Regions from separate parts of the Streptomyces sp. NPDC057002 genome, predicted to be linked through region 3. Evidence: riboswitches for the same ligand, from Rfam matches in the RefSeq annotation. Region 3 holds a riboswitch; each other region holds the start of a gene.
What was found. Region 3 has a riboswitch for cobalamin ahead of ACFT32_RS02935 (energy-coupling factor ABC transporter permease). Riboswitches for the same ligand answer to the same signal wherever they lie in the genome.
Positions count from the first base shown of each region.

Region 1: another riboswitch for cobalamin. It lies ahead of ACFT32_RS08145 (ABC transporter substrate-binding protein); the one in region 3 lies ahead of ACFT32_RS02935 (energy-coupling factor ABC transporter permease).
Region 2: another riboswitch for cobalamin. It lies ahead of ACFT32_RS19515 (ribonucleoside-diphosphate reductase subunit alpha); the one in region 3 lies ahead of ACFT32_RS02935 (energy-coupling factor ABC transporter permease).

Region 1 covers NZ_JBHURZ010000002.1:9,322-16,453, reverse strand. The annotation lists gene ACFT32_RS08160 (hypothetical protein) at 1-387, opposite strand, end outside; gene ACFT32_RS08155 (ABC transporter ATP-binding protein) at 461-1,273, opposite strand; gene ACFT32_RS08150 (FecCD family ABC transporter permease) at 1,270-2,283, opposite strand; gene ACFT32_RS08145 (ABC transporter substrate-binding protein) at 2,280-3,239, opposite strand; cobalamin riboswitch at 3,366-3,555, opposite strand; gene ACFT32_RS08140 (CoA-binding protein) at 3,642-4,049, shown strand; gene ACFT32_RS08135 (4-hydroxybenzoate 3-monooxygenase) at 4,086-5,309, shown strand; gene ACFT32_RS08130 (ArsR/SmtB family transcription factor) at 5,311-5,670, opposite strand; gene ACFT32_RS08125 (cation diffusion facilitator family transporter) at 5,733-6,761, shown strand; gene ACFT32_RS08120 (YbaK/EbsC family protein) at 6,763-7,132, opposite strand, start outside.
Region 2 covers NZ_JBHURZ010000003.1:1,026,508-1,033,639, forward strand. The annotation lists gene ACFT32_RS19510 (ribonucleotide-diphosphate reductase subunit beta) at 1-747, opposite strand, end outside; gene ACFT32_RS19515 (ribonucleoside-diphosphate reductase subunit alpha) at 747-3,119, opposite strand; cobalamin riboswitch at 3,242-3,398, opposite strand; gene ACFT32_RS19520 (GNAT family N-acetyltransferase) at 3,434-3,940, opposite strand; gene mctP (monocarboxylate uptake permease MctP) at 4,021-5,649, opposite strand; gene ACFT32_RS19530 (DUF3311 domain-containing protein) at 5,646-5,900, opposite strand; gene ACFT32_RS19535 (GntR family transcriptional regulator) at 6,038-6,802, opposite strand; gene ACFT32_RS19540 (extracellular solute-binding protein) at 7,069-7,132, shown strand, end outside.
Region 3 covers NZ_JBHURZ010000001.1:653,218-660,349, reverse strand. The annotation lists gene ACFT32_RS02950 (energy-coupling factor ABC transporter ATP-binding protein) at 1-449, opposite strand, end outside; gene cbiQ (cobalt ECF transporter T component CbiQ) at 446-1,195, opposite strand; gene ACFT32_RS02940 (energy-coupling factor ABC transporter substrate-binding protein) at 1,201-1,545, opposite strand; gene ACFT32_RS02935 (energy-coupling factor ABC transporter permease) at 1,542-2,243, opposite strand; cobalamin riboswitch at 2,273-2,480, opposite strand; gene ACFT32_RS02930 (serine/threonine-protein kinase) at 2,537-3,964, opposite strand; gene ACFT32_RS02925 (MDR family MFS transporter) at 4,181-5,479, opposite strand; gene ACFT32_RS02920 (ABC transporter permease subunit) at 5,476-7,132, opposite strand, start outside.

The sequences.
Region 1 (7,132 bases), on a different contig from region 3:
GGCGACAGCGATCCGCACACCGTCAGTCGCCGTGCCGCCCTCGACCGCTACATGGATGACCTGGGCCTCGCCCAGCCCGGCGCTCACGTCGGGACTGTCCTCGAACGGCCGGATGCCGAGGGCGGTGGCCTCCGCCCGCAGCTCGGCCTGTCGTCGTCCCCCGGTCAGCAGCGCCCACACCGGGGTGCCGCCGAGTTCCAGGGCCCGGACGAGCAGGTCCGCGACGAGCAGCACCCGCAGGCTCGTCGTGTCGAAGCCGGGCGCGTGCACCTCGACACGGGTCAGGCCCCGGCGGGCCGGGGCGGCGTCGACCGGCTCGCCGCTACGGGCGTCGATGATGCGCAGCACGAGGCGAGCGTAGGCGGGTGGGCGGGCATACGCAGGCATGTTCGGTGTTTTCAGGCCACCGTGGCGGGAAGCACCCCACCAATGGCGTGCCCGGCACCAGGGCCGGCGGCCCTCAGGCCAGCGTGCCCAGGAAGCGCACATGAGGCCGCTGTTCGGGCCCCTCGCGGCTGACGGCGGCCCGTACCCCGTAGACCTCCGCGATGAGCTCCTCCGTGAGGACGTCCCCCGGAGCACCGCCCGCCACGACCGTGCCTTCGCGTAGGACGACGACCCGGTCGCAGTACATCGCCGCGAGGTTGAGGTCGTGCAGCGCGACGACGGTGGTGACCGGCAGGCCGGTGACCAGGGCGAGCAGATCCAGCTGGTGGTGGATGTCGAGGTGGTTGGTGGGCTCGTCCAGGAGGAGCTCCCGGGGTTCCTGCGCGAGCGCGCGGGCGATCTGGACGCGCTGGCGTTCGCCGCCGGAGAGGGTGTGCCAGGGCTGGCCGGCACGGGCGGCGAGGCCGGTGCGCTCCAGGGCCGCGTATATCGCCCGCTCGTCGTCCGCCGAGGCGGGTGTCCAGGCCCGGCGGTGCGGCACACGGCCCAGCCGTACGACGTCCAGCACGGTCAACTCGACCTGCGTGTCCGCCTGTTGCTCGACCATGGCGAGGCGGCGGGCGACGGTACGGCGGGGCAGGTCGCCCAGCGGCGTGCCGTCGAGGGTGACGACTCCGGCGGTCGGCGTGAGCAGCCCGGCGAGCAGCCGCAGCAGCGTGGACTTGCCGGAGCCGTTCGGACCGAGGACGCCGACGGTGGAGCCGGGTTCGGGCGCGAGGACGATGCCGTCCAGGATGAGGCGCCCGTCGGCGCGGCGGCTGACCCGGTCCGCCCGGAGCCCGGCCCGCACCCGCGCTGCCGTATCGCCGGCGTGTGTCTCCGTCACCGCACCCTCCGCGTCCGGTAGAGCACCGCCACGAACGCCGGCACCCCGATCAGGGAGGTCACGACCCCCACCGGCACCTCCTGCGGATCCAGGACCGTCCGGGCCAGGGTGTCGACCCACACCAGGAACACCGCGCCGGCGAGTGCGGTGACCGGCAGCAGCCGGGCGTGCCCGGGTCCGGCCAGGGCCCGGGCGGCGTGCGGCAGGACCAGCCCGACGAAGCCGATGGCCCCGGCCGAGCTGACCAGCGCGGCCGTGAGCAGGGCCGTGACGCACAGCAGCACCAGGCGGGTGCGGGCCACGGACACCCCGAGCGCGGCCGCCGCGTCCTGCCCGAAGGCGAAGGCGTCGAGGGTACGGGCGTACGACAGGCACACCACCAGCGCCACTGCCAGGGCCGCGAAGCACAGCCAGACATCGGTCCAGCCGGCCCCGCCGAGCGAGCCCAGGAGCCAGAACAGCACGCCCCGGGTCGTCTCGGCGTCGGCGGCGGTCAGCACGACGAAGGAGGTCAGCGCGGAGAAGAGCTGCATGGCGGCGACGCCCGCGAGGACGACCCGGTCGGTGGTGTCGCCGAGGGTGTGGCTGAGCAGCAGGACCAGCGCGAAGGAGACCAGGGCGCCGAGGAACGCGCCCGCGGACACCGAGACGGCACCGCCGCCCACGCCCAGCACGACGATGACGACCGCGCCGGTGGAGGCGCCCGAGGACACCCCGAGCACGAACGGGTCGGCGAGCGGGTTGCGCAGCAGCGACTGCATCACGGCCCCGCACACGGCGAGTCCCGCCCCGCACACGGCCGCGAGCAGGGTGCGCGGCAGCCGCAGCTGCCAGACGATCCCGTCCCGGATCGGCGTCAGTCCGGAGCTGCCGATCCCGAGGTGGGACGCGACGACGGACCACACGTCCCCGACCCTGATGTCGGCCGGTCCGATGGTGATCGCCAGGGCCACGGAGACCACCAGCAACAAGGCGCCTCCGGCGGCGAGCGCCGGTCCGCGCACGGTCACTTCACGAGCCCGAACTCACGCAGTCCGGCCGCGACCTTCTCCACGCCCTCGACCGTGCGGATGGTCGGGTTCATGGCCTGTCCGCTGAGCAGCACGTACCGCTTGTGCTTGACCGCGTCCATGTTCTTGGTGACGGGGTCGGACTCCAGGAAGGCGATCTTCCGCTTCGCCGACTCCGCGGTCTCCGAGTCGCGGGTCAGGTCGCCGATGACGAGGACATCGGGGTTGCGGTCGGCCACGGTCTCCCAGTTGACCTGCGGCCACTCCTCGTGGGTGTCGTCGAAGACGTTCTTCGCGCCGAGGGCGCGGGTCATGATGCCGGGCGCTCCGCAGCAGCCGGCCAGGTAGGGCGACTCGGAGTTGGCGAACCAGTACAGCAGGGAGACGCCGGAGGCGTCGACGCCCCGCGTGGCCTTCTCCATCCGCTGCTGGAGGGAGGCCACGAGCTTGTCGCCGCGGTCCTTCACCCCGAACACGGTCGCGAGGTCCCGCACCTCGCCGTAGACGGCGTCGATGCCCAGCGCCTTGTCGCGCTTGCCGTCGCCGCCGCCCGAGTTGTCCTTGCCGGCGCAGTCGGACGGGGAGACGTACGTGGGCACGCCGAGCTTCTCGAACTGGTCGCGGGTGGCGACGCCGCCCTTGCCGAGGGTGGAGACGAAGGACGCGGCGACGAAATCGGGCTCGGAGTCCAGGACCCGTTCGAAGGAAGGGTTGTTCTCGGCGATGCGCGGCACCTTCGCGTTGGCCTTCTCCAGCCCCTTCATCACGGGGTCGGTCCAGGTGGCCGTGCCGGCCATCCGGTCGGCGAGACCGAGGGAGAGCAGGATCTCGGTGGTGCCCTGGTTGAGGGAGACGGCGTGCCGGGGCGCCTTGTCGACCCGGACCTCCTGGCCGCAGTTGTCGAGGGTGGCGGCCGCCCCGGCGGTGGGGGCCTTCGAGCCCCCGCAGCCGGTCATGAGCAGGGAGCCGGCCGCGAGCAGGACGGCGGCACGGGCGGGTCGGGCGAGGGGCAAGGAAACCAGTCCTCAGACGTCGAGGGCCCGATCGCGGAGCCCGGTCGTACGGTGCTCCCCCGCCGCCGGCCGGCCGCGGGGGCCGCCAGCAGGTCTTCGGACTCGGGTTCACCCGGTGCGGGGCGCCTTCCCGTACGACGTCCAGCCGTACAGTGGCCGCGGCCCCGCCCGTCCCCCTCACCGCTGCGCGTCAGTTCCGGATTCGCACCGGATTCCCTGACCCACGTACATGGGTTCGACTGGCCTCGGCAAGCTATCACGGTGGGCTTCGGGGAATCACCGCGCGCCCCGCGTCGTTCCCCGGACAGCAGCTCTTCCGCGACGCGACTCCCGAGGAGGCCGCCGGTGTACGGCGACGACGCAACGGTCCGCAGGATCCTCACCGAGCTCGGCGATACTTGGGCCGTGGTGGGCCTGTCGTCGAACCGGCAGCGCGCGGCGTACGGCGTCGCCGCGGTGCTCCAGCGGTACGGCAAGCGCGTCGTGCCCGTGCACCCCAAGGCGGAGACCGTGCACGGCGAACAGGGGTACGCGAGTCTGGCGGACATCCCCTTCGACGTGGACGTCGTGGACGTGTTCGTGAACAGCGACCTCGCCGGAGCGGTCGCGGACGAGGCGGTCGCGAAGGGCGCCGGGGCGGTGTGGTTCCAGCTCGGCGTCGTCGACGCGGCGGCGTACGACCGCACCCGGGCCGCGGGCCTGGAGATGGTGATGGACCGCTGCCCGGCGATCGAGATCCCGCGGGTCGGGTGAGGGGCACGACCGTCGCGCCCCCTCCATAATGAGCGCATGACCCAAGCCTCCCCGCCCGCGGACGCAGGCTCCCCCGGGCGTTTCCCGGTCGTCGTCGTGGGCGCCGGTCCCGCCGGGCTGACCGTCGGCAACATCCTGCGGGCCGCCGCCGTGGACTGCCTGGTGCTGGAGGCCGAGACCCGGGAGTTCATCGAACAGCGGCCCCGGGCCGGGGTCATCGAGGAGTGGGCCGTCCGCGGCCTGGAGAAGCGGGGCCTCGCCCGGAACCTGCTGGACTGCGCGGAGCTGCACACCGCGTGCGAGTTCCGCTTCGACGGGGAGCGGTACCGGTTCCACTACGGCGAGATGACGGGCAGTCACCACTTCGTCTACCCGCAGCCGTTGCTGGTGACGGACCTGGTGCGCGAGTACGCCGACGTGCGGGGCGGGGAGATCCGCTTCGGGGTCGGGGACGTGGAGCTGCACGACCTCGACACCGACAGCCCGTCCGTGTCGTACACCTGCCCGGAGACGGGTGAACGGCGGGTCGTGCACTGCGACTTCGTGGCCGGCTGTGACGGGGCGCGCGGAGTGACGCGGGCCGCGCTGCCGCCGGAGCGGGTCCGGGTCGCACGGCACGACTACGGCATCGGCTGGCTGGCACTGCTCGCCGAGGCGCCGCCGTCCGCCGACTGCGTGCTGTTCGGCTGTCACGAGAACGGCTTCGCGGGCCAGATGCCCCGCAGCCCGGAGGTGACCCGCTACTACCTCCAGTGCCCGCCGGGCGACGCCCCGGAGAACTGGCCGCACGAGCGCGTCTGGGCGGAGCTGCGGCAGCGGCTCGGAGCGGCCGGTGTGCCGCCGCTGACGGAGGGGCGGCTGATCGAGAAACGCGTGCTGGACATGCACGACTACGTGGTCGAGCCGATGGTGCACGGCCGGCTCCACCTCGCGGGCGACGCGGCGCATCTGGTCGCCCCCATCGCCGCCAAGGGCATGAACCTCGCCCTGCACGACGCCTTCCTGCTCGGCGACGCCCTGGTGGCGCGCCTGACCACGGGTGACGACAGCGGTCTGGCCGGCTATGCGCAGGCGTGCCTGCGGCGCGTGTGGGACTACCAGGAGTTCTCGCAGTGGCTGTCCGAGGTGTACCACGGCACGGCGGCGGGCGACCCGTTCCGCGCAGGCACCACGCTCGCCCGGCTGCGCCGCCTGTTCACCTCGCCCGCGGCGGCCGCGGCCTTCGCCGAGCAGTATCTGGGGACGGCCGCGCGGTACTGACTCAGTCGTGCGGGGGGCGGTCGCTGAGACGGTGGTCGGCCACGTTCAGTGCCTCGTCCACGAGCCGGCGCAGATGGCCGTCGCGGAGTGAGTAGATCACGCGGCGGCCTTCTTTTCGGGTGCCCACCAGGCCCGCGAGACGCAACCGCGCCAGATGCTGGCTGACGGCGGGCCGGGCCGCCCCGCACGCCTCCGTGAGGGTCGTGACGTCGGCTTCTCCCCTGGTCAGCGCGTGCAGCAGGGCGAGCCGGGTCCGGTCCCCCAGGAGGGCGAGGAGTTCGGCGGCGAGCGCGAACTGTTCCTCGCCGGGGCTGCGCGGATGCGCATCGTGCGCAGGTGACAGGTGCATGCGTGCGCTCATACGCACATAATGGCCCTGTGGACGTGTGCACGTCCACTCCCTCGCACCGGAAGGGGACCCACGTGAGCGACCGGCACGAGCACTCCCACCCTCACCACCACCGGCACGGCCTGCGCCACCGGCTGTCCCACCTCCTCACCCCCCACTCCCACGAGACGGCCGACAAGGTCGACTCCGCCCTGGAGTCCTCGGCCCGGGGGATGCGGGCGCTCTGGGTCTCGCTCGCGGTGCTCGGTGTGACGGCCCTGGCCCAGGCGCTCGTGGTGGCCGTCTCCGGCTCGGTGGCGCTGCTCGGGGACACCGTGCACAACACCGCGGACGCGCTGACCGCCGTACCGCTCGGGATCGCCTTCGTGCTGGGCCGGCGCGCGGCCACGCGCCGCTTCACCTATGGCTACGGGCGGGCCGAGGATCTGGCGGGGCTGGTGATCGTGCTGACGATCGCCGCGTCCGCGGCCTTCGCGGGATGGACCGCGATCGACCGCCTTCTCGACCCGCGCCCGGTCCAGCACGTTCCGGCGGTCGCCGTGGCGGCCCTCGTCGGGTTCGCGGGCAACGAGTGGGTGGCCCGCTACCGCATCCGCGTCGGCCGCGCGATCGGCTCGGCCGCGCTGGTCGCCGACGGACTGCACGCCCGTACCGACGGCTTCACCTCACTGGCCGTGCTGCTGGGCGCCGGCGGCTCTGCCCTGGGCTGGCAACTGGCGGACCCGATCGTGGGGTTGGCGATCACGGCGGCGATCGCACTGGTGCTGCGGGACGCGGCGCGGGAGGTGTTCCGGCGGGTGATGGACGCGGTCGACCCGGCCCTGGTGGACCGGGCCGAAGCCGCCCTGACCGAGGTCCCCGGGGTGCGGGCGGTGGGCGAACTGCGGCTGCGCTGGATCGGGCACCGGCTGCGCGCCGAGGTCGCGGTCGTGGTGGACGGCGCCGTGACGGTCCGCGAGGCCCACCGCATCGCCGTCGACGCCGAGCACGCGCTGCTGCACGCCGTGCCCCGTCTCACCGCCGCCCTGGTCCACGCCGACCCGGCACCGGTCCCGGGCGAGGCCGACCCGCATCTCGCACTGGCCCACCACACACCGGCGTAGCTCAGGCGATCCCGAGCCCCTCCAGCACCACGGCCCCCGGCAGTTCCGCGAACGCCTTGCCCGGGACCAGCAGCTTGCCGCGCCGCCGGCCGCTGCCGACCAGCACGTACGGCAGGTCGACGACGGCCGCGTCCACCAGCACGGGCCAGCCGTCCGGCAGTCCGAGCGGGGTGATGCCGCCGTACTCCATGCCGGTCTCGCCGGTCGCCGTGTCCATGCTGGCGAACGAGGCCTTGCGGGCGCCCAGTTGACGGCGTACGACGCCGTTCACATCGACCCGGGTGGTGGACAGTACGACGCACGCGGCGAGCGTGCTCTCGCCGGCGCGCTTGCCCGCCACGACCACGCAGTTCGCGGACCGCTCCAGCAGG
Region 2 (7,132 bases), on a different contig from region 3:
GACGGCCTCCCGCAGCATGTCCGTGACCTGCTGCTCGAGCTGGTCGTCGAACAGCTCCGGCTCCTCCTTGCGGACGGTGTCGACCACGTCGAAGGCGAAGGACATGTGCATCGTCTCGTCCCGGAACACCCAGTTGGTGCCGGTGGCCAGGCCGTGCAGCAGGCCGCGGCTGCGGAACCAGTAGACGTAGGCGAAGGCGCCGTAGAAGAACAGGCCCTCGATGCACGCGGCGAAGCAGATCAGGTTCAGCAGGAAGCGGCGGCGGTCGGCCTGGGTCTCCAGCCGGTCCAGCTTCTCCACCGAGTCCATCCACTTGAAGCAGAACCCGGCCTTCTCGCGGATGGAGGGGATGTTCTCCACCGCGTCGAACGCGGCGGCACGGTCCTCCGGGTCGGGGAGATAGGTGTCCAGCAGCGTCAGATAGAACTGGACGTGCACGGCCTCCTCGAAGAGCTGCCGGCTCAGATACAGCCGCGCCTCGGGGGAGTTGATGTGCTTGTACAGCGTCAGCACCAGGTTGTTCGCGACGATCGAGTCGCCCGTGGCGAAGAAGGCGACCAGCCGGCCGATCAGGTGCTGCTCCATCGGGGACAGCTTGGCGAGGTCGGTCACGTCCGAGTGGAGGTCGACCTCCTCCACGGTCCAGGTGTTCTTGATGGCGTCCCGGTAGCGCTCGTAGAAGTCCGGGTAGCGCATGGGGCGCAGGGTGAGCTCGAAGCCGGGGTCGAGAAGATTCCGGGTGGTCATTACTGGCAGGCCTCGCAGGACTCGGGGTTTTCCAGGGAGCAGGCGACCGCTTCGGGGTCCGGGGTGGCGGCCTGCACGGGGACAGTGGCCTGGGCCGCGCGGGCGATGCGGGTCGCCGGACGCGAACGCAGGTAGTACGTCGTCTTCAGCCCGGCCTTCCAGGCGTACGCGTACATCGAGGAGAGCTTGCCGATGGTCGGCGTCTCCATGAAGAGGTTCAGGGACTGGGACTGGTCCAGGAACGGTGTCCTGGCCGCCGCCATGTCGATCAGACCGCGCTGCGGGACCTCCCACGCCGTCCGGTAGAGCGCCCGTACGTCCTCGGGGATCCAGGCGAACTCCTGCACCGAGCCGTTCGCTTCGCGCAGCGCCTCCCGGCTGCGGGCGTCCCACACGCCGAGCCGCTTGAGCTCGTCCACCAGGTAGGAGTTGACCTGGAGGAACTCACCCGACAGCGTCTCGCGCTTGAACAGGTTGGACACCTGCGGCTCGATGCACTCGTACACGCCCGCGATGGAGGCGATGGTGGCCGTGGGCGCGATGGCGAGGAGCAGGGAGTTGCGCATGCCGGTCGTGGCGATGCGCTCGCGCAGGGCCGCCCAGCGCTCGGGCCAGGTCAGCTCCACGTCGTAGTGGTCGGGGTGCAGCACGCCCCTGGCCGTACGGGTCTTCTCCCAGGCCGGCAGCGGGCCGCTGCGCTCGGCGAGGTCGGCGGAGGCCTCGTACGCGGCGAGCATGACGCGCTCGGCGATACGGGTGGAGAGCGCCTTGGCCTCGGGCGAGTCGAAGGGCAGGCGCAGCTTGAAGAAGACGTCCTGCAGGCCCATGGCCCCGAGGCCGACCGGACGCCACCGGGCGTTGGAGCGGCCCGCCTGCTCGGTCGGGTAGAAGTTGATGTCCACGACCCGGTCGAGGAACGTGACGGCCGTACGGACGGTCTCGTCCAGCCGTTCCCAGTCGAGATCGCCGGTCGATGTGTCGACAAAGGAACCCAGGTTGACCGAGCCCAGGTTGCAGACCGCCGTCTCCCCGTCGCTGGTGACCTCCAGGATCTCCGTGCAGAGGTTGGAGGAGTGGACGACGTGGCCCGGCTCGGCCGTCTGGTTGGCGGTGCGGTTGGCGGCGTCCTTGAAGGTCATCCAGCCGTTGCCGGTCTGCGCGAGGGCGCGCATCATTCGGCCGTACAGCTCACGGGCGGGCAGGGTCTTCCTCGCCAGGCCCTTCGCCTCGGCCGCCCGGTACGCGGCGTCGAACTCCTCGCCGTACAGGTCGACCAGCTCGGGAACGTCAGAGGGGGAGAACAGCGACCACTGCCCGTCGGCGTTCACCCGCCGCATGAACTCGTCCGGCACCCAGTGCGCCAGGTTCAGATTGTGCGTACGGCGGGCGTCCTCGCCGGTGTTGTCGCGCAGCTCCAGGAACTCCTCGATGTCGGAGTGCCAGGTCTCCAGATAGACCGCGGCCGCGCCCTTGCGGCGACCGCCCTGGTTCACGGCGGCGACCGAGGCGTCGAGCGTCTTCAGGAACGGGACGATGCCGTTGGAGTGGCCGTTGGTGCCGCGGATCAGCGAACCGCGCGCACGGATACGGGAGTAGGACAGCCCGATGCCGCCCGCGTGCTTCGACAGCCGCGCCACCTGGTGGTACCGGTCGTAGATCGAGTCCAGCTCGTCCTTGGGGGAGTCGAGGAGGTAGCAGGACGACATCTGGGGGTGCCGGGTGCCGGAGTTGAAGAGGGTGGGGGAGGACGGGAGGTAGTCGAGGCGGCTCATGAGCCCGTAGAGCGCGGCGACCTCGTCGACGGCCTGTGCCGTGTCGTCCTCGGCGAGGCCGGCGGCGACGCGCAGCATGAAGTGCTGGGGCGTCTCGACGACCTTGCGGGTGATCGGGTGGCGGAGCAGGTAGCGGCTGTGCAGCGTCCGCAGGCCGAAGTAGCCGAAGCGGTCGTCGGCGGCCCGGTCGATGAGCGCGTCGAGCCGGGCGGCGTGCAGGCGCACGAACTCGGCGGTCCGGTCGGCGATCAGCCCCTCCCGGTGGCCGACCGCGACGGACTCGGTGAAGCACGTGACGCCCTGGGAGGCGGCCTCTTCGCGGATGCCGATCGTCAGCAGGCGCGCGGCCAGCCGGGAGTAGGCGGGGTCCTCGGAGATGAGGCCGGCGGCCGACTCCGTCGCGAGCTCGCGCAGTTCCACGATGACATCCGGCACGGCCCCCCGCGCGGACCGGCCGCGCAGCGCGGCGGCGGCGACCCGGCCGGGGTCGGCGTCGGGGAGATCGGCGGTCAGCTCGGTCAGGGTCCGCAGCAGCGCGGCACCGGGACCGTCGTGCTCTTCTTCGGAAGCTGAGACCGGTTCGGCTGGCGCGATGGTCACGTGGGGCTCTCCCTCGCTCGGCAAGGGGCCTCGCACAGGGCAGGGGGCAGCACACGAGCGCACACGGCGTCGCGTCCACCGGCCCATTCCACGAGGCCCGGACGTCAGGGCACCCCGGCCGGACGGCCGGGTGCGCTGTCGGCAGGTCCTCGGACTGACTCCTGTGCGTGGCGTTCTGGGAACAGACATGCACAAGTACACCGTTGCGGGACAGTTCCGGATTCGCACCGGATTCCCCTGCGGCGACAGCGAGCACGAGCATACATCTTGTGCCGGGTTCGGGCGGCACCCCCAGATGTTGTGTCGTGCTGGTTTCAGAGCGTCAACTGGTAGGTGAGGAGAGTGATGTCCGCCAGCTGCGGGAGCGGGTTCCAGTCGCGCTCGGGAGTGCGGGTGAAACCCAGGCGTTCGTAGATGCGGTGGGCTGTGCGCATGGTGCGCTGGGTCGACAGCACGATGCGGACGCAGCCGGGCGTGGCCCGTGCGCGGTCGATGCAGGCGGCTACGAGGGCCTCGCCGGTGCCGCGGCCGCGGGCGGTGTGCGAGACCGCGAGCATCCGTATCTCGGCCTCTCCCGGGCCGGCTATGTCGGCCATGGGGCCGCCGGACGGTACGAAGGTGACGCCGCCGAGGAGGGTGTCGTTCTCGACGGCGACCAGGACGTCGGCTGCGGCTGCCCGTCTGGCGACGTCTCGCAGTTCGTGGAGGTACTCGTCGCTCTCGCCGAAGTCGAGAAGGCCGTCGGCGAGATAGGCGTGGGCCGTCATCTCGCCGAGGGGGCCGTACTCGGTGGGCTTCACTCGCCGGATCAAGGTGTCCATGGCGTGAGTGTGTACGACAGCGGGCCGCCGGTGTGGTTGATTACCGGCGGCCCGCTGCGGGCGTACGTGCCCGGTCGGTTCTAGTGGGCGGAGCCCGCGGTGGCCGGCGGAAGCTCCACCTGGACCCCCGGGTCGCCCGCGTCCGCCGTGTAGTCCTCCGGCTTGGTCTCGTCGATGCCGTCGGGGGCCTTGAGGGCCTTCAGGGCGAAGGTGAGGACCACCGTCACCACCACGTTCAGGACGAACGCCGTGAGGCCGATGTAGCCGATCTCGCCGATGCCGGGGATCTCCTTCGACGAGCCGCCGAAGTGCTTCTGGGTCGGCGAGGCGACCCCGTACGCGGCGGCAGTGCCGTAGATCATGCCGACCGCCCAGCCCGCGAGCAGCGCCCAGCGGTGGAACCAGCGGGTGAACAGGCCGCCGACCAGGGCCGGGAAGGTCTGCAGGATCCAGATGCCGCCGAGCAGCTGGAAGTTGATGGCGACGGTCTTGTCCATGGTGAGGACGAAGGCCAGCGCGCCCACCTTCACCAGCAGGGAGACCAGCTTGGAGACCTTGGTCTCCTGCGCCGGCGTGGCGTCCGGCTTGAGGAAGTCCTTGTAGATGTTGCGGGTGAAGAGGTTCGCGGCCGCGATGGACATGATGGCCGCCGGCACGAGCGCCCCGATGCCGATCGCCGCGAAGGCCACACCGGCGAACCAGTCCGGGAACATCGTCTCGAACAGCTGCGGGATCGCCAGCTGCCCGTTCTGCACCTTGATCCCGGCCGCGATCGCCATGAAACCGAGCAGCGCGAGCAGGCCCAGCATCAGCGAGTACAGCGGCAGGATCGTGGTGTTGCGGCGGATCACCTCACGGCTGCGCGAGGACAGCGTCGCAGTGATCGAGTGCGGGTACATGAACAGCGCGAGCGCCGAGCCGAGCGCCAGCGTGGCGTACGTCCACTGGCCAGCCTCCGGCGGCACCAGCGCACCGCGTGCCGCACCCGTCGCCGGGTTGGTCTGGCTGTACGCGTCGCCCGCCCTGGCGAAGATCTCGTCGAAGCCGCCCAGCTTGATCGGGATGTAGATGATCGCCACCGCGATGACGATGTAGATCAGGGTGTCCTTGACGAAGGCGATCAGCGCCGGGGCACGCAGGCCCGAGGAGTACGTGTAGGCCGCCAGCACACCGAACGCGATCAGCAGCGGCAGGTCCTTGATGAACCAGTTGGTGTCCTCGCCGCCGCCGACGCCCATCACGTCCAGCACGGCCTGGATGCCGACGAGCTGGAGCGCGATGTACGGCATGGTCGCGAGGATGCCGGTGACGGCCACGGCCAGCGACAGGCCCTTGGAGCCGAAGCGGCCCCGCACGAAGTCGGACGTCGTCACGTACCCGTGCTTGTGGGACACCGACCACAGGCGGGGGAGGAAGGTGAAGATCAGCGGGTAGACCAGGATCGTGTACGGCACCGCGAAGAAGCCCGCCGCGCCCGCCGCGTAGATCGCCGCCGGTACGGCCACGAAGGTGTACGCCGTGTACAGGTCGCCACCGAGCAGGAACCAGGTGACCCAGGTGCCGAACGACCGGCCGCCCAGGCCCCACTCGTCCAGGCTGTTCTCGTTCTCGGCCTTGCGCCACCGTGAGGCCAGGAAGCCCATGACCGTGACGAGCAGGAAGAAGAAGATGAAGACGGCGAGTGCGACGCCGTTCACGCCGTCCTTCACCGCGCACCTTCCTTACGGGCGCGCTGGTCACGCTGCCACAGCTTGTAGGCGGTCATCGTCAGCGCGGTGGAGATGAGCACCCACGCCATCTGATACCAGTAGAAGAACGGTATGCCGATGAAGGCCGGGTCGGTCTTGGCGTACGAGCCGACCCACAGCATGGCCACGAAGGGCGCTAGGAGGCAGACGCCGATGACGACGCGCATCGGCGTCACCACCGGACCTCTACCGGCTTCTGGGGCTTGCGACATCAGGCGGCTCCGTCCCCTCAGTGATCACCTGTGTAATGCGCAGGCAATCTAGGTCAGCATGCGGCGGGAACGGAACCCCTCGTCCGCAATGCGACACCCAATAGAAACCGGGGCTCACCAGCGGTCCGCGTCGGGCGCTACTCGACAGGCCGCTTCAGCCGGGCCACGAACTTGTACCGGTCCCCCCGGTACACCGACCGCACCCACTCCACCGGCTGCCCCTCCCGGTCCAGCGAGTGCCGGGACAGCATCAGCATCGGCAGGCCGACGTCCGTGCCGAGCAGGCCGGCCTCGCGCGGGGTGGCCAGCGACGTCTCGATGGTCTCCTCGGCCTCCGCGAGATGGACGTCGTAGACCTCCGCCAGCGCGGTGTACAGGGACGTGTACTTCACCAGCGACCGCCGCAGCGCGGGGAAGCGCTTGGCGGACAGATGGGTGGTCTCGATGGCCATCGGCTCGCCGTTGGCCATGCGCAGCCGCTCGATGCGCAGCACGCGTCCGCCGGGCGCGATGTCGAGCAGGCCGGCGAGGCGGTCGTCAGCGGTGATGTAGCCGATGTCCAGCAGCTGCGAGGTGGGTTCCAGGCCCTGGGCGCGCATGTCCTCGGTGTACGAGGTCAGTTGCAGCGCCTGGGAGACTTTCGGCTTGGCGACGAACGTGCCCTTGCCCTGGATGCGCTCCAGGCGCCCCTCGACGACCAGCTCCTGAAGTGCCTGGCGCACGGTCGTGCGCGAGGTGTCGAACTCCGCGGCCAGCGTGCGCTCGGGCGGGACCGGTGTGCCGGGCGCCTGTGTGTCCGTCATGTCGAGCAGGTGCTTCTTCAGGCGGTAGTACTTGGGCACGCGTGCGGTACGGACGGGCGCCCCGTTCTCGTTCTCCGCACTGCTGACGTCGGTGCTCATGCTCCGCCTTCCCGGCTCGGTCTGCCGACACGATCCCACTTGTATACCGTCGGCGCCGCTTTTGGTCTAGTCCACAACATCCAGTGGTCTACCTGAAGTATGGCGTGTACAGCCGGTATTTCGCTGGCTTATTACTTAAAGGTTCCTGCATATGTAGGTCGCATAACGGCTGGTCAGAGCCTTATCGGACCTCTTGACAGGTCTCGTGGTCCAGGCCAAGCTCCTCCCTACTGGTCTACACCAATGGTCCAGCTGAGGAGGGTGGCGTGAAGCGCAAGCTGATATCCGCGATCGGTATCGCGGGCATGATGGTCTCCATCGCGGCGTGCG
Region 3 (7,132 bases):
CGCTTGCGCTGCCCGTAGGAGAGCAGATGGGTGGGCCGGTCGGCCAGGCCGCTGATGTCCAGGGCGGCGAGCGCCTCCGCCACCCGTGCCCGTACCTCCGTATCGGCCAGTCCGAGGTTCAGCGGCCCGAACGACACGTCCTGCTCCACGGACGCCGCGAACAACTGGTCGTCCGGGTCCTGCACCACGAGCTGGACGGTCGTCCGCAGCCGGGTCAGGCCCTTGCGGTCGTACGTCACCGGCTCCCCGTCGACCGTCAACCGCCCCTCGTGCGGCCGCAGTCCGCCGCTGAGCAGCCGCATCAGCGTGGTCTTGCCGCTGCCGTTGCGGCCGAGCAGCGCGAGCGCCCGCCCCTCACGGATGCCGAAGTCGAGGCCGCTGAGCACGGCCGGGCCGTCCTCGTAGGCGAAGGACGCGCCCCGCAGGGCGACGAGGGCGGGCTCGCTCATGAGGGCGGCCTTTCCAGTACGAAGGTGAGGACGGCCAGCGCCGCGAGGAGCGCGCAGCTGGCGACCGTGAAGCGGACGGAGACGCGGGCCTCGGGCACCAGGACACGCAGGGTTCCGTCATACCCGCGCCCGGCGAGACCCGCCTGGAGGCGGGCCGCCCGGTCGAACGCCCGGACGAACGCCGTGGCGCCCAGTCCGCCCAGCGAACGCCAGGCGGCGGCCCGAGTGGTGTGCCCGAGCCGGGCGGCCTGCGCGTCGCGGATCCGGCGCACGGAGTCCAGCAGCAGAAAGCTCATGCGGTACGTCACGAGCGCGACATCGACGACGGGCGCCGGGACACCGGCCCGGACCAGGCGCGGCAGCAGGTCGGACATGGGCGTGGTGAAGGCGAACAGCAGCACCCCCAGGGAGGCCGCCGAGGTGCGCAGCAGCAGCTCCCCGGCCCGCAGGGGCCCGTCGTCCGCGAGGGAGACGAAGCCTTCCGGCCCGCCGACCTGGACGAGCAGGGTGACCGCGCCGGTCACGCAGAAGCCCAGCGGCACACGGTAGGCCCGCCACAGCCGGCGGCCGGGCACACCGGCCGGCCCCAGCAGCAGGGACACGGCCGTCACGAGCACCAGCGCCGCGCCGGGCCAGGGCGGCAGCGAGATGGCCAGCACGGTGAGTCCGAGACCGAGCACGGCCTTGTCCACGGGATGACGGCGGCGCCAGCGACTGCTGTGCGCCGCCGCGTCGATCGGCAGCACGCGGCTCAGGCCCTCTCGGCCGTGGACTCCTCGGTGTCCTGCTCCCGCGCCTGCTGCTCACCCTGCCGGCGGCCCCGGCGCAGACCGAAGTAGTAGGCGAGGACACCGGCGCCGAGCGCCGCCTGAAGGGAGAACAGGGCCGACTCGATCTCACCCGACGGCGGCTCGTACAGCGGCGAGAACCAGGGCTTGTAGTCCGGCTCGATCTCGGTGATCGCCGTCTCCGCCTCACCGTCGGCGCCCGTGAACGGCTCCTCCTTGTGATCGCCCAGGCCGAGCGCGAGCGGCAGTACGGCGAGCGCGGCCACGGCGAGCAGCAGCAGGAGGTTGATCTTCGTGTTCTTCTTCATCGGGTCGCCGCCTCGGTCTCGGTCACGGACTGCTTCTTGGCGAGGAGCACACCCAGCCGGGTCAGTTCTCCCTTGCTGGACTGCACCAGCAGCCGCATCACGAGCACCGTCAGCAGCCCCTCGCTCACCGCGAGCGGGATCTGGGTGACGGCGAAGATGGTGCCGAACTTGCCGAGCGCGCCCACGAACCCGCTGCCCGGGTCGGGGAAGGCGAGCGCCAGCTGAACGCTGGTGACGCAGTAGGTGGACAGGTCGGCGAAGAACGCCCCGAAGAAGACCGCGACCATCAGCGGCACGTCGTACCGCCGCAGCAGTTTGTACACGGCGTATCCGGCCCAGGGCCCGACGATCGCCATGGAGAAGACGTTGGCGCCGAGCGTGGTCAGTCCGCCGTGGGCGAGCAGCAGCGCCTGGAAGAGCAGGGTGATGGTGCCCAGCACCGCCATGATGGGTGGCCGGAACAGGATGGCTCCCAGGCCCGTTCCGGTCGGGTGGGAGCAACTGCCGGTGACCGACGGCAGTTTCAGGGCGGACAGGACGAACGTGAAGGCACCGGAGGCACCGAGGAGCAGGGTGCTCTCGGGGTGCTCGCGCACCTCACGGGTGAGCGACCGGACCCCGTGGACGACGAACGGTGCCGACGCGACGCCCCAGGCGACCGCGTGTGCGGGTGGCAGAAAACCCTCGGCTATGTGCATGGCTCAGCAGACCCTCTCCAGCACCTCGTGGATGGTTGACGTGCCTTGGCCGGTCTCCTGGCTGACGGGTACCACCGCCCGTACTCCGCCTTCCCGGGTCACAAGGACCCAGTGGCTGCCCGTGAGGGCTGGAGCCGGACTTCCCGATTCACAGTGGCGAGGGCCGCACCGGCATCACACCGGATTTCCCGTTCACCAAGGCGTGGTGACAGTAATGCCGAGATAAGGACGATGACAAGCCACCCGAGGGGGCGCGCGAGGGGGCGTCCGCTCGCACACCGGCGCAGGGCCGCTCAGTCGTCGCCCCCGTCGTCATCGTCGTCCCCGTCCTCCCAGGTCTGACGGGGCTTCTCCTGCTGGGGTTTGTCCGCCTTTTGCGGTGGGTCGGCCGTCTCCTGCACCGGAGTCGTGGGGCTGGGTGTGGCTTCGACGGGGGTCGGGAGAGGAGGCGCGGTGGTGGACGGGGTGATATCGGCCACTGTGCCGGTGGCCGGAGTGCCGCTGCCCGGAGCCGTGTCCTCCGCTGGATCGGAGGAGAGGGGCGAGGCGGAGTCCGCGGACGGTGTGGCGGCGGGGCTGCTCGCGGAGGGGGACGCGTCGGGTTCCGTGCCCTCCGTCGCGGTGTTGTCGGGCGAGAACCACAGCATTCCGGCGAGCATAGCGGCGGCGAAGAGCGCCGCGGCGGCGATCGTCGCGGCCGCTCTGCGGCGGTGGTCGTGGCCGCCCCGGGGCGCGGCGCGACGCGAACGGCCGGCCTGGGGCGTGCGGCCGGTGCGCAGCCCCGGGGCGCCGGGCAGCGCATAGGTGGCCGGGTCGCGGGTCTCGGCGGCCGGATACGGCCTGGGCGTGGCGGACGTCACCGGGGGCGCGGCCTCCGGCAGCGGCTCGGGCAGCCCTCGCCAGGCGCCCCCGGCGAACCACTCGGCGGTCCGCTGGGCGGTGGGCCGGTCCTCGGGCTGCTTGGCGAGCAGGCCGAGCAGGTAGTTCTCGAAGGCCGGCGGGAGTCCGGCGACACCGAGCTCGCGGGGCGGAACGGGCGCGGAGTCGAGGTGCTGGTGGAGGAGCGCGACGGCGGTGTCCGCCTGGAACGGCGGCCGTCCGCTGAGGAGTTGGTAGAGCAGACACCCCAGGGAGTACATGTCGGAGGCGGGACCGGCCGGCTGGCCCAGGGCGCGTTCGGGTGCGAGGTAGAGGCCGGTGCCGACGATCTGGCCGGTGGCGGTGAGCGCGGCGCCGGGGTCGTCGAGGAAGCGGGCGATGCCGAAGTCGCCGATTTTCAGGGTGCCGTGGGGGTCCAGCAGCAGGTTGGCGGGCTTGATGTCACGGTGGACGATGCCCTGCGCGTGTGCGGCGGCGAGCCCGGCGGCGGCCTGCGCAGCGAGATCCGCCACCCGCTCGGCGGGAAGGGCGCCGGAGGCGGCCAGCACCCCGGCGAGGCTGTCGCCGTCGACCAGTTCCATCACCAGGTACAGCCGGTTGTCGTACTCGCCGAAGTCCCAGACACCGACCAGATGGGGATGGTTGAGACGCCCGGCGGTCTGGGCCTCCAGACGGAACCGGGAGGCCGCCGTGACATCGGTGTCCTGGGGCAGCAGCAGCTTGACGGCCACCGCTCTGGCGAGCGTCTCGTCGTACGCGCGCCAGACCTCTCCCATTCCACCGCGCCCGATCTCAACATCCAGCCGGTAGCGGCCCGCTAGCAGCACTCGTCCTCGTCTCATGCAGGGGGAAGGTATGTCGCCGCAGGCCGAACTCCCCGTTTTGAGGCGGGGGTTGGCGGGGGACGTCGCAGCCGACCCAGGATACTGGCGCCGCGTGACCACTGATCTCCGCAGCGGTGTCGGGGGACGGTACTGTCCCGGAAAACCGGGAGCGGAGACATCGCCCGGCGGGGTGACGGCGCGGTGCGCGCGGTTGCCGGGCCGCCGCCCGCCGGGTCAGGCTGTCTCGTCCGTCTCCGCCGGCCGCTCCTCCCGGCGCGGCAGCAGAGCCACCGTCAAGGCCGGTACGGCCGCGAGAACCAGCCAGGGCACGGCGGCCGGGAGGCCCAGGTCGAGCAGGGAGCCGGTGGCCGCGCTGCCGGCCAGGACGATCAGGCCGGAGACGGAGGACAGCGCGCCCATGTAGAGGCCGATCCGGCCCTCCTCGGCGAGGTCGGGCACCCAGGCGCGGGCGGCGGGCACGACCAGCATCTGTCCCACGGTGAGCAGCACGACGAAGCCCGCGGCGGGCAGCAGCCCGGCGACTCCCGTCCAGCCGGCGGGGCGCGCCGCGGCCACCACCGTGAAACCGGCCGCGATCAGCAGCAGTCCGGCGGTCATGGAGCGGCGCAGGTCCAGCCGGTCGCCCGCCCAGCGGGTCACCGGCAGCTGGGTGAAGACCACCAGCACCGAGGACAGGGCGAACAGCCAGGACAGCGGCGCCTGGGAGCCCGTCGCGCGCCGCACCTCGTCCGGCAGGGCCAGATACAGCTGGTTGTAGGCGAGCAGGTACGAGCCGTACGCGCCGCACAGGGCCAGGAAGCGGCGGTTGCGCAGCAGCACGCGCGCCCCGCCCCGCTCCCGGGTGCGGACCCGGCCCGGGATGTGCTGCGGCATCAGCCACAGATGCCCGGCCAGGACGAGTACGAAGACCGCCGCACCGGCTAGGCACGCGGTGCGGAAGTCGACGGCGAGCAGCAACCCGCCGAGCAGCGGCCCGACGAAGGCCCCGGCCTGGCCCGCGACGCTGAACAGGGCCAGGAGCCGGGTGCGCGAGCCGCGTCCCTCCTCCTCCCAGACCACCGCCTGGCGGGCCACCTCGGACTCCACGGCGGGAGAGAACAGCGCGGCGGCGAAACCGATCACCAGCACGGCGCCGATCACGGCCCCGCTCGCCTCCGCGTACCCGAGCCACGCGAACCCGGCGATCCGCAGCACACAGCCGGCCAGCACGACCGGCCGCACCCCGAACCGGTCGACGAGCCAGCCGCCGACCACGAACAGCCCCTGCTGGCTGAAGGTGCGCAGCCCGAGCACGAATCCGACCAGCCAGCCCGCCATGCCGATCGCGGTACCGAGGTGCTCGGCGAGGAACGGCAGCACGGCGTAGAAGCCGATGTTGAAGGCGAGCTGGGTCAGGATCAGCAGCCGCAGCAGCGGCGACAGCTCCTTCCAGAGCCGCCAGGTGCTCTCGCGCGGGGTCTTGGGCGCACGGGCGGACCGGCGGGCCGGCACGCGGGAGACGGGGTCGGTCATCGTTCTTCTGCCTGTGAGGTGGACGCAGAGGTGGATACGGGGGCCAGGAGGGCGTCGGGGCTGTTCCGCTGCCGCCGCGGGGGCATGACCCGCTCCCTGGGCGGCCCGGCCGGGCCCTCGGTCCGCCTGTGCCGCCGGGGCAGCCGTACGCCGCCCGCGGCCGTCACCGCGAGCGCCCCCAGCAGGGCGAGTACGGCGGCGGGGAAGAGGACGGCCCACGGGGCGCGTTCGGCGTACGGCTGGTTCTCGGCGAGCAGCAGGCCCCACTCGGGGGACGGCGGCTGGGCGCCCAGGCCGAGGAAGCCGAGGGCGGCGAGGCTCAGTGCGATGCCGGGCAGCCGGAGCAGGGCGTGCCGGGCCACCGGCGACAGCACGGCGGGCAGCAGTTCGTGCCAGAGCAGATACCAGCGGCCGGCGCCCAGCGCGCGGGTCGCGGCCAGGTGCGTGGTCGCGCGCTCCTGCCGCAGCAGGGAGGACGTATGGGCGGCCAGCGGGGACCAGGCCACGACGCCCACGGCGAACGCGGGAGTCCAGGGCCCGCTGCCCGCGACCCCGGCGACGAGAAGTCCCGCCAGGACGGGCGGCACAGCGCTGACGGTGTCGACCAGCGGCCCGGACAGCCTCGGCAGCAGCCCCAGCAGCAGTCCCGCGACGAGGGCGGCGGCGCTCACCGCGAGGGCGACACCGAGGGTGGCCAGCGCGCCGTGGGAGACCCGGGCGAGGACGTCCCGGCCGAGCGCGTCCGTCCCGAACGGGTGCGCAAGGGAGGGGGCCCGCAGCTTGGCGAGGGTGTCCAGCGCGAGCGCGTCCCGGGGCAGGCCGAACCCGATGACGGCGGCGAGCAGCGCACCGTAGAGCAAGGGCAGGGCGCGGGGCGCGGACGGGCCGGGACGGTGCAGGGAGTGCAGGGCGCCGTCGCGCAGCGCGGGCCCGATGAGCAGCCGGGCCGCCAGCCGGGCGAGGACCCCGGCGACGGCGGCGACCAGGACGAGGGCGAGGGTGCCGGTCTGCAGGACCGGCAGGTCCTGGGCGAGTGCGGCCTGGAGGGTGAGCCGGCCCAGGCCCGGGATGTCGAAGATCTGCTCGACGGCGACCGAGCCACCGGTCAGGCCGACCACGAACAGGCCCAGATTGGGCAGCAGTCCGGGCACGCAGCGGCGCACCGCCTGCCGCGCCACGGACTTCGGCGGGACACCGCGTGCCGCGGACGCCAGCGCCCAAGGTTCGGCGAACGCACTGGGCAGCAGGTCGTCCAGCATCCGTCCGAGGATCGCCCCGGCGGGCAGACCGAGGGCCAGCGACGGCAGCACCATCCACTGCGGCCCGTACCAGCCGAGAGCGGGCAGCCAGCCCAGCTGGACGCCGATCACCGAGGCCAGCACGGAGGCGACGAGGAACTCGGGCAGCGCGGCCAGCATCGCTGAGGCCGTGCCGCCGGGGCCGCGTGCGGCGAGCCGCCCCCGCGAGCCGAGCCGGAGTGTGCGGGCGCACACGGCCGCCACGGTGCCCGCCGCGACCACGAGGGCCCCGGACATCAGCAGCAGCGAGGCGCCGAGCGACTGCACGACGCCCGGCAGCACCTGGCCGCCGGACACCCACGACGTGCCCGCGTCGCCGTGCAGCAGCCCGCCCAGCCAGCGGCCGAGCAGCATC